2 regions of the Arthrobacter sp. 8AJ genome follow, and region 1 is predicted to be linked to the other one. Evidence: riboswitches for the same ligand, from Rfam matches in the RefSeq annotation. Region 1 holds a riboswitch; the other holds the start of a gene.
The links. Region 1 has a riboswitch for cyclic di-AMP ahead of BACI349Y_RS09330 (C40 family peptidase). Riboswitches for the same ligand answer to the same signal wherever they lie in the genome.
Positions count from the first base shown of each region.

Region 2: it holds a riboswitch for cyclic di-AMP, as region 1 does, so the genes downstream of both, BACI349Y_RS15310 (C40 family peptidase) here and BACI349Y_RS09330 (C40 family peptidase) in region 1, are expected to answer to the same signal.

Region 1 covers NZ_LR733289.1:1,997,985-2,005,452, forward strand. Annotated here, with positions in the region: gene BACI349Y_RS09305 (AI-2E family transporter) at 1-864, opposite strand, end outside; gene BACI349Y_RS09310 (hypothetical protein) at 965-1,396, shown strand; gene BACI349Y_RS09315 (mycothiol transferase) at 1,448-1,972, shown strand; gene BACI349Y_RS09320 (ribonuclease Z) at 1,965-2,861, shown strand; gene BACI349Y_RS09325 (protein adenylyltransferase SelO) at 2,871-4,331, shown strand; gene BACI349Y_RS09330 (C40 family peptidase) at 4,440-5,285, opposite strand; cyclic di-AMP (ydaO/yuaA leader) riboswitch at 5,289-5,460, opposite strand; gene BACI349Y_RS09335 (coiled-coil domain-containing protein) at 5,713-6,726, shown strand; gene BACI349Y_RS20250 (hypothetical protein) at 6,723-7,034, shown strand; gene BACI349Y_RS09340 (TraR/DksA family transcriptional regulator) at 7,056-7,415, shown strand; gene BACI349Y_RS09345 (DNA alkylation repair protein) at 7,412-7,468, shown strand, end outside.
Region 2 covers NZ_LR733289.1:3,299,623-3,307,090, forward strand. Annotated here, with positions in the region: gene BACI349Y_RS15280 (alpha-mannosidase) at 1-514, opposite strand, end outside; gene fdhD (formate dehydrogenase accessory sulfurtransferase FdhD) at 639-1,517, opposite strand; gene BACI349Y_RS15290 (molybdopterin molybdotransferase MoeA) at 1,597-3,009, opposite strand; gene BACI349Y_RS20345 (DUF6457 domain-containing protein) at 3,006-3,299, opposite strand; gene mobA (molybdenum cofactor guanylyltransferase) at 3,296-4,012, opposite strand; gene BACI349Y_RS15300 (HNH endonuclease) at 4,059-4,559, opposite strand; gene BACI349Y_RS15305 (NlpC/P60 family protein) at 4,825-5,589, opposite strand; gene BACI349Y_RS15310 (C40 family peptidase) at 5,754-6,434, opposite strand; cyclic di-AMP (ydaO/yuaA leader) riboswitch at 6,505-6,684, opposite strand; gene BACI349Y_RS15315 (M23 family metallopeptidase) at 6,813-7,468, opposite strand, start outside.

The DNA of each region.
Region 1 (7,468 bases):
CAGGGCCACCAGCACCGCGAGGCTGCCGGCGGCGGTTGCTCCGATGATCGGAATGAAACCGCCCAGGAAGACCACCGCGGCCAGCGGCACTGCCAGGGGAACCCGCAGGACCAGGAGCCCGATCAGGACCATCAAGGCGTCAATGGCAGCGATGATGAGTGTCCCGCGGACGTAGCCGCCCAGCACCACGATGCTTCGCCCGGCCGCCAGATGTGCCTTGCCCTGGCGGGTTGCCGGGAGAAACCCGATCAGGAACGAGCGGATCTTCTCGCCGTCCTTGAGGAAGAAGAAGAGGATGACTGCCGTCAGGACCGTACCGGCCGCAATCTCACCAGCCGTTCTCAGCCCTGTCAACGCGTCGGCCCCCAGGCTCCCGCCGGCAAGGAACTTCTGGAACTCCTCCCGCGCGGCATTGATCTGGTCGTTCGTCAGCGCCACGGGGCCGGTGGTAACGAACTGCTGAAGTTGGCCTATACCGGCTTCTGCCCGGGCTGCCAGGACGGAGGCCTGCTGCCTGACCAGTGTGATGATGCCTCCCACCACGCCGGCCGCCACTGCCAGGATCACCAGGAAGGAGGACAGGACGGCAAGGGCGCGGGGCCAGCCGCGGGCAGCAAGCCAGCGGACCGCGGGAGCCATGGCCGAGGCCAGGATCAAGGCCACCATCACCGGGATGGTGACCAGGGGAACCCTGGTCGCGGCCGTCACCACTGCCCAGGCGAGCGCCAGTAGGGAGAGCGTCTGGACTGCCCGTATGCTTGCCCGGCCCAGGCCGTCGGTCCACAGGAGGGACATCCGGCCGCTAAAAGACCGCGGACGGGAGCGATCTGCCGCGTCCCCGTCCAGAGGTTCATTGCCTTCCATGGGCTTTCTCCTTGCTGCCGGGTGCACCTGAGGTTCCATCAGCATTTGTTGGTCAGTATGCTTACTATTGTCTGCCCACCGCAACGAGAAAGGCACCATCATGACTGAACAGAACGTCCCGGACGATGAGCTGGAAGTCGTGGAGCAGGACGACGTGCTTCTCGACGAAACTCCCGGCGCGGCGTCGTCCCTGGAACTGGACCCCGTATCGGGGGAGCCTGACAGCTACCCGGGTGCTGCCGAAAACAACCCCGACCGCTGGCAGGATGACCCCTTGCTGCAGGACGAGGCCCTCTCCGGTGAAGAGGAGGACTTCCTGAGCGACCAGGCGCTGCGGGATGAAAGCGCCCGGGCGCGGTACCGTTCGGGCGATGAGCAGGTATCGCCGGACACCCCCACCCTGGGGGAGGCCGCAGCGGATGTCGATTTTGGGGAAGCCCCCACCGGCCTCGAGGCTGACGGCAGCGACGACGAGGAGAATTTTGGCGGCTCGCCGCTCAGCGAGTTTGAGCCCGACGACCTGGAACGCTAGCAACCCCGCGGGCCGGGCCGGCGTGGCCCGGCCGGCAGGGGAGGGAGACCCATGCAATCCAAAGAACTGCTGCTGGAGTCCTTCGATCGGCTCCCGGGCCTGGTCCGGGAGGCCCTCGACGGGCTGGACGCGGCGCAGCTGCAGCGCCGGCCGGGTGGCAACGGCAATTCCATCGCGTGGCTGATCTGGCATACGGGCCGGGTGGAGGATGCGCAGGTAGCCTCCGCTGCGGGCCTGGAACAGGTGTGGACCGCTGAAGGTTTCGTTAAGCGTTTCGGCCTTCCGCTGGGGGAACGCGACACGGGCTACGGCCACTCCAGTGAACAGGTGGACGCCGTCAGGGCGCCGCGGGAGCTGTTGCAGGAGTACTACGAAGCCGTCCACCGGCAGACCGCCAAGGTCCTGGAAGACATTGCTGATCCGGACCTGGACCGCGTGGTTGACAGGCACTGGAATCCACCTGTGACCCTCGGAGTGCGGCTGGTCAGCATTCTGGGGGACTGCCTTCAGCACATCGGCCAGGCCGCCTACGCCAAGGGGCTGCATGGCGGAACGGCAGGCGCCGGCGGTGCGTGAACTGGTGGTATTGGGCACCGCTTCCCAGGTTCCCACCCGGACTCGGAACCACAACGGCTACTTCCTGCGCTGGGACGGCGAGGGGCTGCTTTTCGACCCCGGTGAGGGAACCCAGCGCCAGATGATCCACGCCGGCGTCGCGGCCGGCCACATCACCAGGATCTGCCTCACCCATGTGCACGGTGACCACTGCTACGGGTTGCCTGGGGTCCTGTCCCGGATGGCCCTTGACGGTGTGCCACACCCTGTCCACCTGCACTATCCGGCGTCGGGTGACCCGGTGGTGCAGGCCTTGGTGGCAGTGGGTTCGCCCGGCATCGACCTGCGGCTCCACCCGCATTCGGGCGCCGGGCCCGTGGCGGACTGCCTGGAGGTGCAGCCCCTGAGGCACCGCATCGAGACCTACGGTTACCAGCTAAGGGAGCCTGACGGACGCACGTTACTGCCGGAGCGGCTCCGGGCGGCAGGAATCGGAGGGCCGGATGTGGGCCGGCTGCAACGCGACGGCGTCCTTGGGGCAGTCAGGCTGGAGGATGTGAGCGTACCCAGGCCGGGCCAGCGCTTCGCCTTCATTATGGACACCGCGCCGTGCCCGGGCGCCGAGGACCTGGCGGACGGGGCTGACCTGCTGGTCACCGAGTCAACGTTCAGTGACGACGACGACGCCCTGGCACGGCAATACCTGCACCTCACTGCCGGGCAGGCCGGGGAGCTGGCGGCGTCCGGCAGGGCCCGCACCCTGGTGCTCACCCACTTCTCCGCACGGTACGGCGACGACGTCTCAGTGCTGGAACAACAGGCGCAGGCACGGGCTCCGGGGGTTACCGTGATCGCCGCCAACGACCTTGACCGCATCCCCGTCCCACGGCGGCCCCAACAACGGCGATAGGGTTAAACCATGACGGCAGCAGCTGAATCCACGGTCACTTTCGATGGCCGTTTCGCCCGGGAACTGGCGGAACTCGCCGTGCCCTGGCAGGCCGAGGAAGCGCCCAGCCCTGAGCTCCTCGTCCTGAACGGGAAACTGGCAACGGACCTGGGCCTCGACCCGCAGTACCTGCGCAGCCCCGAGGGTGTGCGGCTCCTTGTGGGAAACCATGTGCCGGCCGGTGCCACACCCGTGGCGCAGGCGTACGCCGGACACCAGTTTGGCGGGTATTCGCCCCTGCTCGGCGACGGACGGGCCCTGCTGCTGGGCGAGGTCACTGACCGGGCCGGCCGCCTCCTGGACGTCCATCTCAAAGGTTCGGGGCGAACGCCCTTCGCCCGCGCGGGGGACGGCCGTGCCGTGGTCGGGCCCATGCTGCGTGAGTACATCGTCAGTGAGGCCATGCACGCACTGCACATTCCCACCACCCGTTCACTCGCCGTCGTGGCCACCGGCCGGCAGGTCCGGCGCGATGACATGCTGCCCGGCGCCGTCCTGGCGCGGGTTGCGGGCAGCCATTTGCGCGTCGGCAGCTTCCAGTACGCCCGCGCCACCGAAAATATGGACCTCCTGAAGCGGCTGGCGGACCACGCCATCGGCAGGCACTACCCCCACGCGGCGGATGCCGACAACCCCTACCTTGCGCTGTTCGCGGCGGTCGTCTCCGCCCAGGCGGAGCTGGTGGCCCGGTGGATGCTCGTTGGCTTCGTACACGGGGTCATGAACACGGACAACATGACCATCTCCGGGGAAACCATCGACTACGGCCCGTGCGCGTTCATGGATGCCTTCAACCCGGCCGCCGTTTACAGTTCCATTGACGTCGGCGGACGCTATGCCTATGCCAACCAGCCTGTCCTGGCCGAATGGAACCTGGCCCGGCTCGCCGAGGCCATGCTGCCGCTGATTGACCAGGACCAGGAGAAAGCCGTGGCCCCGGCAGTGGAGGTCCTGGGCAGTTTCCGGGGCCACTACAGCCAGGCATGGACCCGCGGGATGACGGCCAAGCTGGGGCTGGACAGCGTCGATGAAAACGGCGCCGGGGCCCTGGTGGATGATGTCCTCGACCTTCTTAAGGACGGACCCGTGGACTACACCCTGTTCTTCCGCAACCTGGGCAAAGCGGCCCGCGGGGACCTTCGTCCCGTGCGCGGCATGGTCCTCGACCTGGCCGCCCTCGATGCCTGGCTGGACCGGTGGCAGGCGCTGCAACCTGACCCGGAGCTGATGGACAGCGTGAACCCGGCCTACATTCCGCGGAACCACCTGGTGGAAGAGGCGCTGTCCGCTGCCACCGCCGGAAACCTGGCTCCACTGCAGCAACTGCTGGAGGCGGTCAGCGACCCCTTCACCGAGCGGCCCGGCCTGGAACGCTACCTGCAGGGGGCGCCCGACGACTTCGGCAGCTACATGACCTTCTGCGGCACCTGACCGCAGCGGGCCGCGGGGGCAAAACGACAGGAGGGTGGCAACCGGTATTCCCGGCTGCCACCCTCCTGCTTCGTCCGGGGCCGCCAAGGGCACCGGACAGTGCGAAGACTAGGCTACGCGCACAGCGGAGTAGCCGCCGAGCCAGCTGATGGAGTGCACCTGCGTGTCGAAGCCGTTGACGCCGCCGCTGACAACCTGGCCGTTGCCTGCGTAAACGCCCACGTGTCCGGAGGTGATGATCAGGTCGCCGGGGGCGGGAGCGCCTACAACGGTGCCGTACTGGAAGAACTGGGTGGGGGCCAGGTCGCCCACGGACTTGCCGACGGAACGCAGCGCCTTCTCGACCATGGCGGTGCAATCCTGCTTGACGCCCAGCTGGCCGTAGGCCGAGGCGAGGATCGCTGCGCCGGTGCCGGTGCCGGTGGTTGATGCCACGGGGGTTGCCGAGGCGTAAGACATGTTCATGCCGGTGTTCGCCGGAGCGGTGGCGGCTGCGGCCTGCACGGGTGCTGCTGCAGGGGCCGGCGCCGGGGCTGCGGTGTAGCCTGCGCCCGGAATCTGGATCTGGTCGCCCGGGTAGATGATCGAGGACAGTCCCAGGCCGTTGGCGGACAGCACGTCATTGAGGCTGACGCCGTAGGCTGAAGCGATGGCGCCAAGGGTGTCGCCGGAAACGACGGTGTGGACGTTACCTGCTGCTGCAGCGGGGGCTGCGGCCGGGGCAGCGGGTGCCGAGGTGGCCTGGACGCTGGTCTGCTCAGTGGTGTCCGGGCCGGATACACCTGCATGGGCCGGGGCGCCGACTCCGAAGGCGATGCCGGACGCTGCAGCAACGGCGAGCGCCGGGCGGCCCAGCGAGCGGGCCTGGGATTTTGCTGTTACGGCGAGGCCCTCGAGCACAATGGAGCGGGCCGGAGTCGCGCGGTGACGGGCTGAAATGGAATTTTTTGACACGGTTGATCGCCTCTCCCATGCCTGCGGGGTGAGCTGTCGGGTTCGGGCTGGAGATACCCGGCCGGAAGCGGCTCCGCGGTAGGCGGAAGCGCATTCGACTTAACCCCTAGGCCACAATATGGCCGTGGAAACTTGGTTCCCCCGTCCCTGCCAACTGGAGCGGTTGGATCCCATGATCAGCGGCAGGGCTCGGCATGCTGACGGGAATGTCCCGTCTGAGAGGGACACCAGTCGACCATAACCCAGGTGCATCGCAATTGTCACATTTGGATAACATACGATGTTCTTCTCTCGCATTGCGCAAACGTCTGGACATTCCAGGGCGTTCCTGGGCGGACCTCTGCTGATACTTTTCCTGTTGAGCACGGTAACAATGTGGAAACAGCAGCCTGCGTTGCGCGGGAATCCGGCGGTAAGCTTCCGGACTATGCCCCTGTTCGTGACCATCGCGAGGCTCCCTTGGCAGGGAGGCCTCCTGGCCCTTGCCCTGGCCGCAGGCACCATGCTGCCGGCGGCGGCCGACGAGCCGCCACCGCCCGGCGGGTATCCCTCCTGGGCGGACGTGCAGGAGGCGAAATCGTCCGAAGCGGCAAAAGCCGCAGAAATCGCCACCATTAATGGACTCCTGACGGACCTTGAGGCGGATTCGGAGGCAGCAGGCGGGATGGCCGTGCGCTCGGCCGCCGACTACGCCGCCGCAGACGCCGCGCTGCAGGCAGCCACCTCCCGCCTGGATACCCTGTCCGCCCACGCCGCCCGTGCCAACGCGGAACTGGCCCGGCACCGGAAGGACATCGGTGCCCTGGCCGTCCAGTCCTACAAGACCGGCGGTACCAATGCAGGATTCTTCGTCGCGCTGGACGCCCTGGAAACCAACAGCGTCCAGGGGCTCAACCTGGTCAAGCTCGTGGGCGACAAGACTGCCACCCTGGTCGCCAGTGCTGCCGCCGCCGAAAAGACGGCCACCGCCCTCACCGAACAGGAAAAAGCCGCCAGGAGCGAGCGGGAACGCCTGTCCGGGGAAGCGAAAGCAAAACTGGACGCCGCACGTTCCGCCCAGGATTCGCTGGCCCGACGCGTCGCAGAGGAGCAGCGGCACGGCAGCGAGCTGACCGCCCAGCTCGCCACCCTGAAAGGTACGACGGCGGCCATGGAGGGTGAGTACCGCCAGGGCCAGGCCGCACTGGCCGCCTACGAGGCGGCCCAGGCGGCCAAACGTGCCGCCGCTGAGGAGCAGGCCCGCGGGCAGGCGGAGGCTGCAGCCAGGGCGGCCGCAGTGGCAGCCCGGCCCAGGCCAATCCGGCACAACCCGGTCCAGCCCCCGGCGCCGTCAGCAATCCCGGCGTCAGCAACCCCGGCCCTCCCGCTCCGGAAGACCCGGCACCGGCCCCGCCAAGCCCTCCCGCCGTCGTCGTGCCTTCTGTTCCCGGCGGTGCGGTGAACGACCCCGCCGGGGCCAAAAGCTACGCGTCCGGACGCCTGCCCGCCTACGGGTGGGGTCAGGACCAGTTCCTGTGCCTGGCCCAGCTGTGGACCAAGGAGTCCAACTGGCTGACCACCGCCACCAATGCCTATTCCGGAGCCTATGGGATTCCGCAGGCCCTGCCCCCGGGGAAGTACGCCAGCGCCGGCGGTGACTGGCTCACCAGCTACCGCACCCAGATCGAATGGGGCCTGGGCTACATCCGCGACCGCTACGGTTCCCCGTGCGCGGCCTGGAACCACTCCGTATCCCTGAACTGGTACTGACTGACGCGTTAGGCTGTCAACATGCCAGATTTCGAACGGTTCCGTGCGATGCTCGAAGAGGAGCGGGCGCGGCGCCTGGCACTGTTGCCGGCGCTGCGGGCGGACATCGAGGCAGCAAACTCGGCGCGCCAGGATTCCAATGTCGATGACGAGCACGATCCCGAGGGTGCCACCATCGCCTTCGAACTCTCACAGGCCTCCGCGCTCCTGAAACAGAGTTCGGCGGGCCTGGACCAGATTGAGGCGGCCCTTGCCCGGCTGGCGGCGGGGACCTATGGAACCTGCGCCGTCTGCGGGGAGCCCATCGCCGAGGGCAGGCTGGAAGCCCGCCCCTGGACCCCGTACTGCATCCGGCACGCGGCGTCCGGGCGCGGACGGTGACCGGTACGGCGGACGTTGTGTCCGCGGCGGCGGATTTCGTGGACCGGACCCTG
Region 2 (7,468 bases), 1.3 Mb from region 1:
GGGCTTCCCCGGCGGTCGCCCTGTCCCCCAACGGGGTGGCGGCAAACGTCCAGCCCTGGGCCATGTCCGGGTTCGCGGCCGCCTCAACGTAGAAGTCCACGGCCATGCCGCTGCCCAGCAGCTTGAGCGGGATGTACTGGTTGCGGGGTGATATTGCCTTGATGATGCTGCCATCGGAGCGCCAGGCGATGCCCTCGCACTGGAACCCCGGGGCCTCGGTGGTGAACCCCAGGTCCACCACCACCTCCACCGTGGTGTCCGGGCCGCCGCCCCAGGATTCGGGCACCTCCCCCTGCAGCCGCAGCCAGGTGGTACCCCACGGCCGCCCCCAGGGGGCACCGTGCTCCTGCGGCTGGAACTCCTGCCGCATCGCCTCGAGCGCGGGGACCGGCTCACCGGGCACTTCCCAACTGCTCAGGGCAAGCGGGACTGTCCTGCTGTAAACGGCAGGGACAATGCGCTCCCGCACAAACCTGGCCAGGCGGACTTCCGTGATCCTGCGGTCGTCATGCAATATAGGTCCTCTTTAAGCTGGAGACTGGATCATCGAGTCCATTCGATGGACAAATCTACCCGCTGACAGCACTGCAACCAACCCCCTGCGCCCAGGCAGCGGGCCGGCCCGGGCGTTGGCGCCGCTACGTCCTTGGGACGGCGGGTTCGGGCCTCAGGATCCGGGAGTCCCCGGCATAGATGTTGAAACTGGTGCCGCGGCTGAATCCCGCCACGGTCAAACCGTTCGCTTCTGCCAGTTCCACGGCGAGGCTGGACGGGGCACTGACGGCAGCCAGGACGGGAATTCCGGCGAGCGAGGCTTTCTGCACCAGCTCGAAGGATGCCCGGCCGGACACTTGGAGGACCGTCCCGGTCAACGGCAGGAGCCCTTCGCGCAGAGCCCAGCCCACCACTTTGTCCACCGCATTGTGCCGCCCCACGTCTTCGCGCAGGCACAGGAGCCGTGGCGCGCCGTCGTCGTCGATCCTGAACAGGCCCGCCGCGTGAACGCCGCCGGTGTCATCAAAGACGCGCTGGGACTCCCGCAGCAGGTCCGGCAGGGAGGCCAGGACCTTGGCGTCCACCGTCAGCGGGTCCGCCTGCGGGCTGTGGTGCGAGGACTTCTGGACGGCTTCGATGGAGTCCGTCCCGCAAATGCCGCAGGAGCTGGACGTATAGACCCTGCGGCCGGTGTCGGGGAGTGGCACGTCCGGCCGCAACTGGGCCTCCACCACGTTGAATGTCTGGACGCCGTTTTCGTCCTCGCCGGCGCAGAACCGCAGCGACACCAGCTGTTCAGGGGTCCAGATAACCCCTTCGGACACCAGGAATCCGGCCACCAGGTCAAAATCGTCGCCGGGCGTGCGCATGGTGACCGAATAGGACAGCCCGCCCAGCCGGATTTCCAGCGGTTCTTCCACGGCGAGGACATCCTCGCGGTGGCGGACCGGGTACTCCAGGGCACCCGGAGAACCATCCAGGAGATATTTGTGCACCTTGCGGCGCTGGGTTACTCGTCCCATGTTCCACCCTGCCTGTTCATTACTCCATCATGGCACCAACAGAGCCTGCCCCGGCCCACGGGACCAACCCAGGACCGGCTTAGCCCAGGAGGGCGCTCCAGTCCACGGGCCCACTGGGTGCCGGCTTGGCCTTGGGCTGGCCGGTCCGGGCAGTGCTCCGCGGTTTGGCTTTGGCCTCCCCGTCACCGCGGCGCGGAATGGGCGGCCCCCAGGGCAGCGCGAAGGCCGGCACCAGTTCGCCCAACTGCACTCCGTGCGGCGGCACCACCAGGACCCCATCGGCAGCAGCCAGCCCGCGCATCATGCCCGGTCCCGTATGCTGCGCCGGAGACGCCATGCCGTACAGCAGCCGGAACGGCATCAGCCTGGTGCGTCCGGGGTCCGGCTCGACCATCGTCCCGCAGGGCACTTCCTCCACGGGCGGCATGGGGCGGTGCCCCAACGCGGCCAGCAGCGGAGCACCCACGGTGGAGAGGGCCATCATGGCCGCCAGCGGGTTGCCAGGAAGCCCCAGGACGAAGCGGCCGTCCGGAAGTTCGGCGAGAACCGCGGGGTGTCCCGGACGCATTGCCACGCCGTCGATGATGAGCCGTCCGCCGAGCTCCGCCACAGCCCGCCGCAGGTGGTCCGTTCCGGAGCGCCCGGTACCCCCGGTGGTGATAACGACGTCGGCGGGCAGGTCCGGCGCGCCGGGCACCTCCGGCAGCACGTCCTCAAGCGCCGCCAGCCATTCGTCGTAGGAATCGCCGATCCGCTGCTGTCCGCCGGTGATGCCGCCCAGCATGGCAACGACGTCGGGCAACTGGGGGCCGAACGTGTCGCGCACCTGGCCCGGGGCCGGCGTGCCCTGTTCCACCACCTCTGACCCCGTAAGCACCAGGCGGACCACCGGCTTCCCCTGGACCTGGACTTCGTCGTAACCGGCCAGGGCGGCCAGCGCCAGGTGTGCCGGGTTGAGCTCCACCCCTGCCTTGACCAGGGTGTCCCCTTCCAATGCTTCCTCCCCGGCCTTGCGGATGTGCTCTCCGGCGCGGGGCTCACCCGGGCGCGCCTTGCCGCCGGTCATCAGGATGGGGAGCCCTTCATCGTCCGTGCCGAGGACAGCATTTTCGGTGCGAAGAACTGCCTTGGCGCCGGGCGGGATGAGGCCTCCCGTGGCGATGGGACTGGCCTGGTGCGGTGCCAGCCGCGTTCCGGGCTCCACGGGGATCCACGGGCCGCTGCCGTTGACCGCCCAGCCGTCCATGGCTGAGGACGCGTAGTGGGGCATGTCCTGAAGGGCCACGATGTCCCGGTCAAGCCGGCGGCCCAGGGCTATCCGGAGCGCCACCGGCCCGGGGGGTATGGGGGTTGCTGCATCGAACGCAGCTTGCCGGGCTTCTTGCCAGGTGTGGGCCGCATGATGGTGGGCATCATGCGGCTGTTCAGTTTTGTGCGCCTCTGCATCACTGCCCGGTGGCGCCTCCGGATCGCTGTGGCGTTCTGCCGTCATTCGCCGGGAGTCCCGGCAGCTTCAGCGTCGTAGTCTTCGGCCAGGGAACGGGCAACGGCCAGCGCCGCGTCCATCGATGCTGCGTCCATTGCCCTGCCGGGAGCAGCCGCCAGTCCCGCGGCGAAGCCTGCGATGAAGGTGGTCAGCGGCGCGGCCGGCCTGACAACCGCATGGGCAGCGACGCCGGCCAGCGCCAGCACGGCGTTGACATCCACCTGGACATCTTCAAGCTTGTAGGCCTGGAGAAGCGCCCTGCACCACTCTTCCAGCGTCTCATCCTGGCTTTTCACGACTTGCCTCCCACGTTAGCTCCGCCCATGAACCGGTCCTGGCCCGCGCGCTGGTTCCCGGCGGAAATCCCCAGCGCGGCAGCATCGTCCCAGGTATCCACATCGGATGTGGACCCGGCGGGGACTGTGACAAGCTGCACGTCCAGACTAGCAAGGAGCGCCCTCACGGATCCGTTGACCAGGGCGCTGCGCGCAGCCAGGTCGGCGCAGGCTTTTGTTAACCCAGCCGTGCTGTAAAAACCTGCCAAGGGCTGAGCCCTGCCATCCCCGGAACAAGCCATCACGCCGCCCCCACCGTCCGCCACATCGGTGCGCGTCAGGGCATCCTTCAGCACAGCCACCGCCTGGGAGGCCAGCGGCATGTCGCACGCCAGCACCAGGCAGTAGGGCGCCCCTTCGCCTCCCTGGGCCAGCGCGGCCAGGCCTGCGGCTATTGCGGCAGCAGGCCCGGCGAACCGCGGCTCCTCGCGGCACATCAGCAGGGTGGACGGCCGGGTTGACGGGGCCGCCGAACCCGCGGCCCCGGACTCTCCCGGCAGGGATCCCGCATCACCGACCACCCCGGTGCGGCGGGCGCCGGCTGCCGCGGCCACGGCACGCTCGAGGAGGGTCTGGCCCTGGTATACCAGGGACTGCTTGGGTACCCCGCCCAGCCGGGATGACCGCCCCCCGGCCAGGATCAGGGCATCGAAAACCAACATGCTCTCTTGCACTCCCCCAGCCTAGCGATCAGCTGGGCTGCCGGGCAGCGCGAGGGCGTCAGGCGGCGCGCTCCGGGAGCAGGAACGGATCCCACGCCGGCGTCGGCTTCTCCAGTTCCTTGATCTGCCAGATCGTTCCGTGCGGCGGCTCGGGCACGAACCGAAGGGTCCAGCCCATTTCCGCGGGAGTGTGGTCGCCCTTGACGTTGTTGCACCGCAGGCAGGCGGCCACAAGGTTCTCCCATGAATCGGCACCGCCCCGGGACTTCGGGTGAACGTGGTCGATTGTGTGCGCCGCCTTGCCGCAGTAGGCACATTTATGTCCGTCGCGCCGGAGCACACCCCTCCGGCTGACTGCCGTCGAGTGGTTGTACCGGGGCCGGATGTAGCGGTTGAGGAGGATCACGGACGGGCGGCCCAGGACGTCGGTGGGCCCTACCACCGGGTCATCCCCCTCGGCCACCACGCTTGCCTTGCCCGTGAGCACAAGCACCAGCGCCCGGCGGAAAGTGATAACCGCCAGCGGTTCATATCCAGCATTCAGAACGAGAGTGCGCATGCACTTACCTCTTCACGGCCGCACCCGTCAGGGGCACGAGGGCCGGCTGCCCTCGGCATGTCCGGGCTATGGATCGACATCACAAGAGTAAACAAAGAAATGCAGAATCAGGTAATCGCCGCCCCGGAGCCCAACCGGGCCCGAAGACGGGAAAGGCAAGGGCTCCACTGGAGGAACCCATTAAAGCGCAAGGGACCCCCGCCTGGTGGCGGGGGTCCCTTGCCCAATTCGCGGCCGGCGCTGGATCAGGCCGCCACTGGAATGCTTAGTTGACGCGGATGAAGACGGGGCCGGAACCCACGTTCGCGCTGAAGACCACGGTCTGGTTTCCGTTGTAGCCACCGTGGACGGCCATGCCGTTGCCGGCGTACACAGCGATGTGGGCCATGCCCGAGCCGCCGTTGGCGTAGTAGATAAGGTCGCCCGGCTGCGCTTCGGCTGCACTCACGGTGCGGCCCAGGGACAGGTAACCGGCCGGCCAGTCGTGGAAGTGGATGCCCACGGCGGCCAGGGAGTTGGTCACCAGCATGGTGCAGTCCTGCATGACACCGAGCTGTGCATAGGCTGCGGACAGGATGGCAGCACCCTTGCCGCTGGCCGAAGCCTGGGCTGCAGGGGCGGCCGGAGCGGCAGCCGTGGCAACCTTGGCGGTGACCTTGGGAGCAGCCGGCTGGGCGGCAGGAGCAGCTTCCTGTACCTGAACCTCGGGCTCAGGCTCGGCGACGGGAGCCGGCGTGGTGGTAACGGCAGGCTTCTCGTAGCTGATGGCAATGGTGGAAGCCGCGGAGATCGGGGCGTCGACGACGGATTCAACTTCCATCTGGGACGCGGGAGCGGAATCGCGCTTGACGTTGGTGTCGGCAGCGTTGGCCGCAATGCCACTGGTCAGGACCAGGCCGGAAGCAGCAGCGATGACAGCAGCCTGGCGGCCCATGCCACCGGCGTTGTCGCTGACAGCTTTGGCAATGACAGCGATCGAGTTGGTTTTGGTGACCTCGGCGCGGTGCCGTGCGGTAGCACGAGTCGTCATCAGTTCTCTCTTTCGTTTTTCCTTCGAACCGCGTGTAGGCAGGCAAAGGGAAGCTGGATGCGCCGGCATCTTGGGGGTACGCCGGCGCATCCCGAACGGGGATGTGGTTTCTAGCGAAAAAGCTTTGGGCAAAGAAATAGCCCTTGGAGCGTGAAGCCCAAGAACTACTTGTTGAGGTGGTAGTACGACGAGGTACCGGTGGCTGCAGGCGAGTGGAGCAGCGTGCCCTGGGAAGGGTTGAGTGCGCTGACCATCATGCCGTTGCCGACGTAGATGCCCACGTGCGCGCCGCCGTTCTGGACCACAAGGTCGCCCGGCTGCGGGGTGGAGGTGGGGGTCATGATGTTCCACGCGTTGGTGCGGGGGATGCTGATGCCGGCCTGGGCGTAGACCCACTGGACGAACCCGGAGCAGTCCCAGCCTGTAACGGGGCTGGTGCCGCCCCAGACGTAGGAGTGGCCGATGCCGGTGTAGGCGATTGCTGCAATACCGGAGGTTGCGGCGGAGACAGTCTCTGCAGCCTTGGCGGCAGGGGCAGCGTCCTGGCCTGCAGTGGCAGCGGCGTCGCGCACGGCCGGTGCGGTGGACTGGGGACGCACCGCTTCCACCTTTGGAGCTGCGGTGGTCTTGACGGCGGGACGCTCGAAGGAAACCGTAGCCGTGGGGGCGGCGGTGACGGCGAGGGCCGTCTGGGCCGAACCGGACTCGGTGGATGCAGAGACACCGGCGGTGGTGTCAGCTGCGGTGGCGGGCAGGCCCATGCTCAGGATAAGGCCCGATGCGGCTGCCACAACGGCAGCCTGGCGGCCTACGGTCCCGGCATTTGCACTGACGGCCTTGGACACGGCGTCCAGGGGGTTGGTGCGAACCGTTTGCGCACGGTGGCGCGCAGAATGATGGCGTGAAGACACGAAGGTAGCCTCTCCCAATGCCTGCGAGGTGAGCTGTCGGATTCGGATGGGAGTCACCCGGCCACTCTGCTTCCTGGGAAGCTCATGACTTAACCCCAAGGCCTTCAGGAAATGAAGGCCAAAATTGGTTCCCCCGCCCCTGCCAGACGATGAAATGCGAACGGACCTTGAGCGGTGGCAGAGTTAGGCAATCCACTCAAGAGCGTCAACTTCGGAAAAGTTGACGCGAGTTAGACGGTACAGCAGTTTTGTTTCAATGTCACATTCAGGTCACGGCAAGTCGCTACGATCTGAGAGTGCACACTCATTCGGTTACAGCCAGCCCATGGGATCGACCACTTCGCCGTTGACCTGGACCTCAAAGTGCAGGTGGCAGCCGGTGGATGCGCCCGTGGTGCCGCTGAGCGCCACGACCTCGCCGCGGGAGACGGTCTGTCCCACCTTGACGTTGAACGACGACAGGTGGTTGTAGGTGGTCTCCAGCCCGTTGCCGTGGTCGATGACCACCCGGTTCCCACCGCCGTACTGGTGCCAGCCTGCGAAGGTCACGGTGCCGGTCGCGGCCGCCAGGACGGACGTTCCGCACTGCGCCACGAAGTCCTGGCCGCGGTGGAAGTCTCCGGAGCCGCCGGTGATGGGGCTCACCCGGTAGCCAAAGGGCGACGCGGTGGTGAGGGATGCCAGCGGTGCGGCCAGGGTGCCGGCCGAGGCTGCCCGGGTGACGGAGCCGGCGGACTGGGCGCTCAGGAGCTGCTTCAGCTTCCCGTCGGGGTCGGCCTGGGTCACCACTGCCGAACGGCTGAAGTCGATCTGGGCGCCATTATCAGCGGAAATCTGGGGCTGCGGACTGACGGCGGAGGCTGCCAATGGCGCGTTGCCGGCGGCATCGGTGGCCATGACGGGGCTGGTGGCGGGCACCGTGACCGTCAGCACCAGACCGGTGGCGGCCAGGGCGATTCCGGCTTTCT